4 regions of the Aquabacterium sp. G14 genome follow, and region 4 is predicted to be linked to each of the others. Evidence: predicted binding sites of a transcription regulator. Region 4 holds the regulator's gene; each other region holds the start of a gene.
The links. Region 4 encodes sigma-54, which starts transcription at its own class of promoters, with help from an activator protein. Its sites were predicted from a motif close to TGGCANGNAANCTGCTTT; they were not measured.
Positions count from the first base shown of each region.

Region 1: the regulator sigma-54 is predicted to act here: its motif matches at 996-1,013, upstream of WIT60_RS13710 (choice-of-anchor L family PEP-CTERM protein).
Region 2: the regulator sigma-54 is predicted to act here: its motif matches at 1,138-1,155, upstream of prpB (methylisocitrate lyase).
Region 3: the regulator sigma-54 is predicted to act here: its motif matches at 875-892, upstream of glnT (type III glutamate--ammonia ligase).

Region 1 is NZ_JBBEYB010000014.1:30,327-32,525, forward strand. Features, by position in the region: gene WIT60_RS13700 (heavy metal translocating P-type ATPase) at 1-788, shown strand, start outside; tRNA gene WIT60_RS13705 (tRNA-Arg) at 809-885, shown strand; gene WIT60_RS13710 (choice-of-anchor L family PEP-CTERM protein) at 1,062-1,958, shown strand; gene WIT60_RS13715 (hypothetical protein) at 2,150-2,199, shown strand, end outside.
Region 2 is NZ_JBBEYB010000008.1:111,720-113,918, forward strand. Features, by position in the region: gene prpR (propionate catabolism operon regulatory protein PrpR) at 1-973, opposite strand, end outside; gene prpB (methylisocitrate lyase) at 1,199-2,083, shown strand; gene prpC (bifunctional 2-methylcitrate synthase/citrate synthase) at 2,121-2,199, shown strand, end outside.
Region 3 is NZ_JBBEYB010000006.1:37,473-39,671, forward strand. Features, by position in the region: gene WIT60_RS08310 (HutD/Ves family protein) at 1-182, shown strand, start outside; gene WIT60_RS08315 (helix-turn-helix domain-containing protein) at 195-797, opposite strand; gene glnT (type III glutamate--ammonia ligase) at 946-2,199, shown strand, end outside.
Region 4 is NZ_JBBEYB010000013.1:8,976-11,174, forward strand. Features, by position in the region: gene WIT60_RS13180 (DUF599 domain-containing protein) at 1-295, opposite strand, end outside; gene WIT60_RS13185 (RNA polymerase factor sigma-54) at 381-1,919, opposite strand; gene lptB (LPS export ABC transporter ATP-binding protein) at 1,933-2,199, opposite strand, start outside.

The DNA of each region.
Region 1 (2,199 bases), on a different contig from region 4:
AGGGGGCTCAAACGTGGGCCTTGGGCAGTACCCGCTGGATGACCGAGTTGTGTGCCAATGTGGTACCGAGTGCTTGGCGCAACACGCTGGACGCCTGGCACGCCCAGGGGCACACCGTCTCCTGGTTGTTGCGACAAGCTCGGCCTGGGGCGGGGCCGCATGGTGCCGAGTCGGACGCCTCCACGCCAACTCAAGCAGCATGGCAAGTCGTGGCGCTCATGGCTTTTGGCGATGAACTCAAGCCAGAAGCTGCTGCAGCCGTGCAGGGCCTGCACGCACTCGGGGTACGCACTGTCATGATTTCCGGTGACAACCGCAGTGCCGCCGAGTACATCGGCAGACAACTGGGCATCCAGCAGGTGATTGCAGAGGTGTTGCCGGGCGACAAGGCTGACCACATTCTGCGTTTGCAGCAAGGCGAAGAGCGGAAGGGGCGGGCTGTGATCGCCATGGTGGGCGATGGCATCAACGATGCCCCTGCGCTGGCAGCTGCCGATGTCGGCATGGCCATGGCCAACCCGCAAGGTGGTGCCGACGTCGCTCTGAACGCTGCCGGCATCACCCTCATGCGTGGAGACCCGACCCTCGTGCCTGCGGCCCTCGACATCTCCCGTCGGACCTCGGCCAAGATATGGCAGAACTTGGCGTGGGCTTTTGGCTACAACATCATCGGCATCCCGCTGGCGGCCTTTGGGGGGCTCAGCCCGATGCTTGCTGGGGCGGCCATGGCACTGAGCAGTGTCAGCGTGGTCAGCAACGCGCTGCTGCTGTCGCGGTGGCGCGCATGACGTAAACTCGCGGCCTCAGTCTGCCAGTAGCTCAGTTGGATAGAGCACCCGCCTTCTAAGCGGGCGGTCGGGGGTTCGACTCCCTCCTGGCAGGCCAGCGTCGTCGGTGTGTGTCACACGATATCAGTGTCGAGCTTCTTTACGCGCGACGATCTCCAAGTCCCTGGCGTCAGGTTTCTCCCTGGGGGAAATTCGGTCATGAGTTGTTGGCAAGGAAATTGCTCTATGGCGGCTGGTGAAGCCCCAAATGGCTTTTTCTTTATGGAGAACACAATGCTCATGCTCAAAACACAGGGTTGGATGAACCTGCTCCGCGCAGGTCTGGTTTGCGGGGTGGCAAGCCCGTTGATGGCCTCTGCCGCGCTGGTGGTCAACCCGACCAACGACGTCGCGCAGCTCACAAGCGCCCTGATTGCGCCTGGCTCGGGCATCAACCTGAGTGGCTCGTCGCTGGTTCTGGGTGGCGCCACCCAGCAAGGTACTTATTCCGGCTTCAACCTGGCTCCCAGCTCCGGTTCGACTCCCACACTGCAAATGCAGGATGGTGTTGTCCTGACGTCGGGGGGCAACGCTTCCGTGCCGCTGTCCAACACGGTCAACAACTACTCGACGGCTCTCGTCGGTGGTAGTGGCTATGCGCCTTTGGCCACACTGGCGAGCAACACCACGAACGACGCCAACGTCTTGCGTTACAACTTCACCCTCGCAGCAGGGCTGAACGCTGTATCCATGCAGTTCGTGTTTGCCACCGATGAATTCCCGACCCAGAGCGTGACCGACATCTTTGGTTTCTTCGTGGACGGCGTGAACTATGCGAAGTTCCCCAGCGGCGAGCTGATCAGCAACACCCCTGGCAACCCCACCAACTTCATCCTGAACCCCGTTGGCGGCGGTCTGTATGACATCGAGTGGAACGGCCTGACGCAGGTTTTCACGGTCACGGGTCTGATCAATTCGGCTCTGTCCGAGCACACGCTGGAGATTGCCATTGCCGACACGTCGGACTCCATCTTTGACAGCGCCGTGTATGTTTCGGGCCTGAAGGGCGTGACCTCCACGACCGGTGGCGGCATCGGCGATCCGGGCACCGTTCCCGAGCCTGGTTCGTTGGCCCTGTTGGGCGCTGCCGTGCTCGGTCTGGCGGCCAGCCGTCAGCGTCGCGCCAAGTAAATCCTGCCGGATGAAAACCAAGGCCGCGATGTTTCGCGGCCTTTTTTGTGGTGGACAGCGTCTGCTTCTGGCGCACATGCACTCAGGAGCATGGCGCGTCGGCATGACGGGTGAGATTGCGTGGGTGTGATTTACACTGATTCATCCATGGACGTTTGACGATCCCTCACCCCTTCACAGGTTTGCCTCTCATGTTTGATGCCCTCAAGCGTTTGATCGATCCCGATCATGTCGAATCGGA
Region 2 (2,199 bases), on a different contig from region 4:
TGTTGGGCTGGATGCGGGTGCGGATGTGGCGGTCGACCCGCTGGATGGAGATGGGGTCCTGACCACTGAGCACGGCGCCGGTCAGCACGCCTTGCTCGACGATGGGGATCCGGTTGACGATGAGGGCCTTGCCTTTGACGCGCTCGATCTTTTCCAGCTCCTGGGTGCCCAGGCGCAAGGTGGCCTGCAGGCTGAGCTCGGGACAGACCTCGCTGAGCTTGAGGCCCAGCCATTGCGTGGGGCTGATGCCCAGCCACTGGGCCATCGTGGGATTGAGGGTCTGGATGCGTTCCTGCGCATCGACCGCGATCACGCCGTCGCTGAGCTGGGCCAGAATGGTGTTGAGGCGTTCGCGCTTGGTCAGCTCGATGCGCGAGGCGCGCGCCACCTCGACCGCGTCCTCGAGCGCCTCGCGCACGGCGTCCATCGAGTACAAAAAGATGCCGGTGAGGCCCAGCTGATCGGCCATGTCGGCCGACAGGCCCGAGCCGACGATGACGTCCACCCCCTCCTGCTGCAACTCGCGCACAGCCTCCTGAGCTTCGTCTTCGGTGCGGTAGCTGCGCTGGTGTACGCCCAGGCCGAACAGGTCATCAAACTGATGGATGTCGGGAGCGACGCCCACGTAGGTGACCAGGCCGATGCGGGACGACTGGCGCTTGGCGCGGGCCAAGGCCTGCATCAGGTCGAAGCCGCCCACCTTGACCACCACCACCGGCAGGTCCAGATGCTGACGCAGGTAGCCACCGTTGGAGCCAGCCGCCACCACAACGTCCACCGGCCGTTGGGCCTGCAGGGCGCGCACGCGGGCCACAGCCTCCTCAAAACCGACGTCCAGCACCTCGACGGCGGCACGGTCGGCAAATTCGGGCGCCAGCGCCTGCAACATCTTGTTGATGCGGCGAAAGCCCACGGCCACAATGCGTGGCGGAGCTTGAGTCGGATGAGGACGGGGCAAGGTGTCAGGCAGCATGTTCGGGATTGTGCATGCGTTTCACGATTGAATGAAACATCATTTCAAATGCGAAACATCAGCACAGACCACACGTACGGCACATGGGTGAAAACCAGCCTGCCCCTCGGCAAATCAATGACTTACAACCCTTCTCTGGCACCCTGAACAAGCAGTACACAGGCTGGCACGCACGTTGCGTATCAGACCCGCATTCCCGCTGACACGTTCCACTGGAGACCCCACATGGCACTCACCTCCCCCGGCGCACGCTTCCGCCAGGCCCTCAAGGACGAATCGCCGCTGCAGATCATTGGCGCCATCAACGCCAACCACGCTCTGCTGGCCAAGCGCGCGGGCTACCGCGCCATCTACCTGTCGGGTGGCGGCGTGGCCGCGGGCTCCCTGGGCTTGCCCGACCTGGGCATCAACACGATGGACGACGTGCTGATCGACGTGCGCCGCATCACCGACGTGTGTGACACCCCCCTGCTGGTGGACATCGACACCGGCTTCGGCCCCTCGGCCTTCAACATCGAGCGCACCATCAAGAGCCTGATCAAGGCGGGCGCCGCCGCTTGCCACATTGAAGACCAGGTGGGCGCCAAGCGCTGCGGCCACCGCCCCGGCAAGGAAATCGTGACCACTGAAGAAATGGTGGACCGCGTGAAGGCCGCCGCTGATGCCAAGACCGATCCCGACTTTTTCCTGATCGCCCGCACCGACGCGATCCAGGTGCACGGTGTGGACGCTGCCATCGAGCGCGCCATCAAGTGCGTGGAAGCCGGTGCCGACGGCATCTTTGCCGAAGCCGCCTACGACCTGCCGACCTATGAGAAGTTCTGCAAGGCCGTGAACGTGCCCGTGCTGGCCAACATCACCGAGTTCGGCAAGACCCCACTGTTCAGCGTGGAAGAGCTGCGCCCCACGGGCGTCGGCATGGTGCTGTACCCGCTGAGCGCCTTCCGCGCCATGAACAAGGCCGCCGAAGCCGTGTACACCGCCATCCGTCGTGACGGCCATCAAAAGAACGTGGTCGACTTGATGCAGACTCGTGAAGAGCTGTACGACCGCATCGGATACCACGCGTTCGAGCAAAAGCTCGATGCGCTGTTTGCCGCCAAAAAATAAATCCCCTGTTGCCACATCTCATCTGGAGACACATCCCATGAGCGCTACCCCCGAGACGACCACCCCTGGTTTCAAGCCCAAGAAGTCCGTGGCCCTGTCTGGCACCGCTGCCGGCA
Region 3 (2,199 bases), on a different contig from region 4:
CCCCCACCGGCCACACCCTGGTCTGGGTGCTGCACGGCACCTTCCACGTGGCGACACCCCAGGGCCACGACCTCTTCCTGCTCGGTGCCGATGAAGGTCTGCACCACCAGGGCACGCCTGCAGGCCTCACCCTGACGCCCGCCTCGCCCGAGGCTCGGCTGGTCTGCACTCAGCTGCGCTGAGCGCGCGCCCGCTCAATCCGCCTGACGCGGATAGATGATCACCGACAGGAACTTGATCGGGCACTTGAGCAGCTGCTCCGGGCCATGCGGCACCTCGCCCTGGAAGGTCAGGGCATCCCCCGGCTCCAGCACATAGGTCTCCTGCCCGACGCGGTATTCGATCCGCCCCTGCAACATGTAGATGAACTCGGTGCCCGGGTGCTCGAAGGTCGGGTAGCGCTCGGTGTCATCCTCAATGGTGATCAGGAAGGGCTCGAACAGCTTGACCGGCCCCTGGTCATACGCCAGCAGGTGGTAGCTGTGCCCGCTCTTGGTGCCACGACGCACCACTTCCATGCCGGCGCCCTTCTTGATGTGCTGCGCAGCGGCCGATGTCGTGTCGTACTTGCTGAACAGCATCGACATCGACACCCCCAGGGCCCGCGCAATGCGCGCCAAGGTGTCCATGCCCGCCGAGGTTTGCCCGTTCTCGATCTTCGACAGCATGCCGCGACTGATCCCGGCCTGTTCGGCCACCTGCGCCAAGGTCAAACCGTGCTTCTGACGCAACTCGCGGATGGCCGCACCGACCGTCTCCTCCAGCGAGGGCAAGTTCCCGCCCTGATCCCGTTCCAAGCCTGACTCCTCTCACATGCAGCTGGCAGTCAGTGTATGCGCAGACCTGGCCGATCACCAAAATGGAGTTTCCTCGCAGGCACGCTTGTTGCATAACAGGAAACACCGCCATCCCCTCACCTGAAGGAGTCCTGCCTTGAACGCCGCGATGCCCTACCCCCTCCCCCTCGACGCCCCACCCGGCGAATTGGTGCCCCCAGTCCGCTTTGACACCGTGCAAGCCGCCCAGCAACACCTGCGTGCGCAAGGGGTCACCTATGTGCTGGCCCAGTTCGTGGACATCCACGGCGTGGCCAAGGCCAAGTCCGTGCCGGTATCCCACCTGGAGACCGTGCTGACCGATGGCGCGGGCTTTGCCGGCTTCGCCATCTGCGGCGTCGGCATCGAGCCGCACGGCCCCGACTTCATGGCCAAGGGCGACCTGGGCACGGTCTCGCTGGTGCCCTGGCAGCCCGGTCTGGCGCGCATCGTCTGCGAAGGCCATGTCGAGGGCGAGCCCTGGGTCTACGACAGCCGCGTCGTCCTCAAGAAGCAGGTGGCCCGCCTGGCCGAGCGCGGCCTGACGATGTTCACAGGCCTGGAGCCCGAGTTCTCGCTGCTGCGCCGCACCGAAGACGGCGGCATCGCCCCCTGCGATCCCAGCGACACCCTGCACAAGCCCTGCTACGACTACAAGGGCCTGTCGCGCACCCGCGCCTACCTGGAGAAGCTGGCCAACGTGATGCGCGCCACCGGCATCGACGTCTACCAGATCGACCACGAGGATGCCAACGGCCAGTTCGAGCTGAACTACACCTACACGGACTGCCTGACCTCGTGCGACCACTTCGTGTTCTTCAAGATGGCCGCCAGCGAGCTGGCCAACGAGCACGGTCTGGTCTGCTCCTTCATGCCCAAGCCCTTTGCCAACCGGCCGGGCAATGGCATGCACATGCACCTGTCCCTGGGCGATGGCCAGCGCAACCTGTTTTGCGACAAGGCCGACCCCAAGGGACTGGAGCTCTCGCCGATGGCCTACCACTTCCTGGGCGGCCTGCTGGCCCACGCGCCGGCCCTCACGGCCCTGTGCGCCCCGACCATCAACTCCTACAAGCGCCTGGTGGTGGGCCGCTCGCTGACCGGGGCCACCTGGGCGCCGGCCTACATCAGCTACGGCGACAACAACCGCTCGACCATGGTGCGCGTGCCCAAGGGCCGCCTGGAGTTGCGCCTGCCCGATGGTGCCTGCAACCCCTATCTGGCCACCGCCGCCGTGATCGCCGCCGGCCTGGACGGCATCGACCGCCAGCTCGACCCGGGCACCCCACGCAACGTCAACCTCTACGAGTGGAGCGAGGCGCAGTTGCAGGAAGCCGGCATCGGCCTGCTGCCACAAAACCTCAGCGCCGCGCTCGATGCCCTC
Region 4 (2,199 bases):
TGCCGAGCACGGCAAGCAGACCACCGAGTACCAGAATGGTGGTGGAGGCCCAGAAGCCAGGGCTGCTGGCGAGGTTCTGCGTGATGGCGGCATCGACCACGCGCTGGTCACGGTGGGTGACCTGGATCATCCACAGGCGACGGTAGTGATTGGTGCTGGACAGCAGGGTGCTTTCAACGCGGGCACGGCGGCTGGCGAACTGGGCATAGCCGATCCAGCCGAACACGAACAGGGCCAAGGCGGCCCAGTCCTGCCAGGGCAAGAGGTCGACAAGGTCTTGGAGGCGGTAAAGCATGGTCAATGAATCAGGGGCCGTTGCGGCGCGGGACAGGATCGCGACAGCGAAGCGCCCGGCCTGCGCCCCCACCCATCACGTGCACTCACAAGGCCTTGCGCAGGTTCGCAGGCGCGATCTTGAGGGCTTCGCGGTATTTGGCGACGGTGCGGCGGGCGACCTGGATGCCTTGCTCTTCCAGCATGCTGGACAAGGCGCTGTCTGACAAGGGCTTCTTGGGATCTTCGGCCGCGACCAGCTGTTTGATGAGGGCGCGCACCGCGGTGCTGGAGGCGTTGCCACCTGCCTCGGTGTTGAGCGAGGAGCCGAAGAAGTACTTGAGTTCGAACGTGCCGAAAGGCGTGTTCATGTACTTGGCGGTGGTCACGCGCGAGATGGTGGACTCGTGCAGCCCGAGTTCGTCGGCGATTTCGCGCAGGACCAGGGGCTTCATGGCGATTTCGCCATGGGTGAAGAAGTTCTTTTGCCGATCGACGATGGCCTGCGAGACACGCAAGATGGTGTCGAAGCGCTGCATGATGTTCTTGACGAACCAGCGGGCCTCTTGCAGGCGGGCATTGAGGTTGGCGTGACCTTCGCTGGCCGTGCTGCCGCGTGCGCCCCGGCTGGAGCGCAAGGCCTGCGCGTAGTAGTCGTTGATGCGCAGCTTGGGCATGACGTCCGGGTTGAGGACGACTTTCCAGCCGCGGCCGGACTTCTGGACGATGACGTCCGGGATGATGATGTTGGCCTCGGCGCGGGTGAAGGCGCGGCCGGGTTTAGGCTCGAGCGAGACGATGAGGCTTTGCGCGTCTTTCAGCAGAGCCTCGTCGGCGCCGGTGGCGGCCATGAGCTTCTTGAAGTCGCGACGGGCCAGCAACTCAAGATGCTCGCGGCAGATGGCCATGGCGACCTCGCGAGCGGGCTCGCCGGGCAGACCGCGCAGTTGCAGCAGCAGGCACTCGGAGAGGTTGCGCGCGCCCACGCCCACCGGCTCCAGGCTTTGCAGCCAGCCCAGTGCGCAGCGCAAGCGCGACATCAGTTCGTCGAGGGTGTCTTCGTCCGGCTCGTCGGGCAACAGGCTGGCAGCGATCTCTTCGAGCGTGTCGGCGAGGTAACCGTCCTCGTTGAGGGACTCGATGAGCATGTCGACCGCGGCCATGTCCTCGTCGCTCAAGCGGGTGCCCAGCAATTGCTGACGCAGGTGCTCTTGCAGGGTGATGGACAGGCTGTTGCGCTCGAGCGGGTCGGTGTCGTCGTCGCCCTGGCTTTGGCGGGCCGGGCTTTCGCTGATGCCGTCGAAGTCGTCGCGCTCGGTGCCGTTTTCCCAGTCCTCGCGCTCGGTGGTGCCCAGCTCGGCGGTGTCGATGCCGCTGGTGTCGGCCTCGGCGGGCGCGCTGTCACGTTCGGCGCCGGCGTCTTCGCTGCTGTTGCGCTCGTTGCGCTGGCGTTCGAACTCCAGTGAGGCCGCGGTCTCGATGGGCGAGTAATCGTCCTCAGGCTCCAGGAAGGGATTTTGTTCGAGCATCTGCTCGATTTCCTGGTGCAGTTCGAGGGTGGACAGCTGCAGGAGCCGGATGGACTGCTGCAGCTGAGGGGTCAGCGCCAGGTGTTGCGAAAGCCGAAACTGCAGGGAGGGCTTCATGGGCGCCGGTCACTCACATGCGGAAGTGCTCGCCGAGATAGACCTTGCGGACCTCGGCGTTGTGCACGATGTCAGCCGGGCTGCCTTCGGCCAGGACGCTACCTTCACTGATGATGTAGGCGCGGTCGCAGATGCCCAGCGTTTCGCGGACGTTGTGGTCGGTGATGAGCACACCGATGCCGCGCGCCTTGAGGAAGCTGATGATGCGCTGGATCTCGATGACGGCGATGGGATCGACGCCCGCAAAGGGCTCGTCGAGCAGGATGAAGCGCGGCTGGGT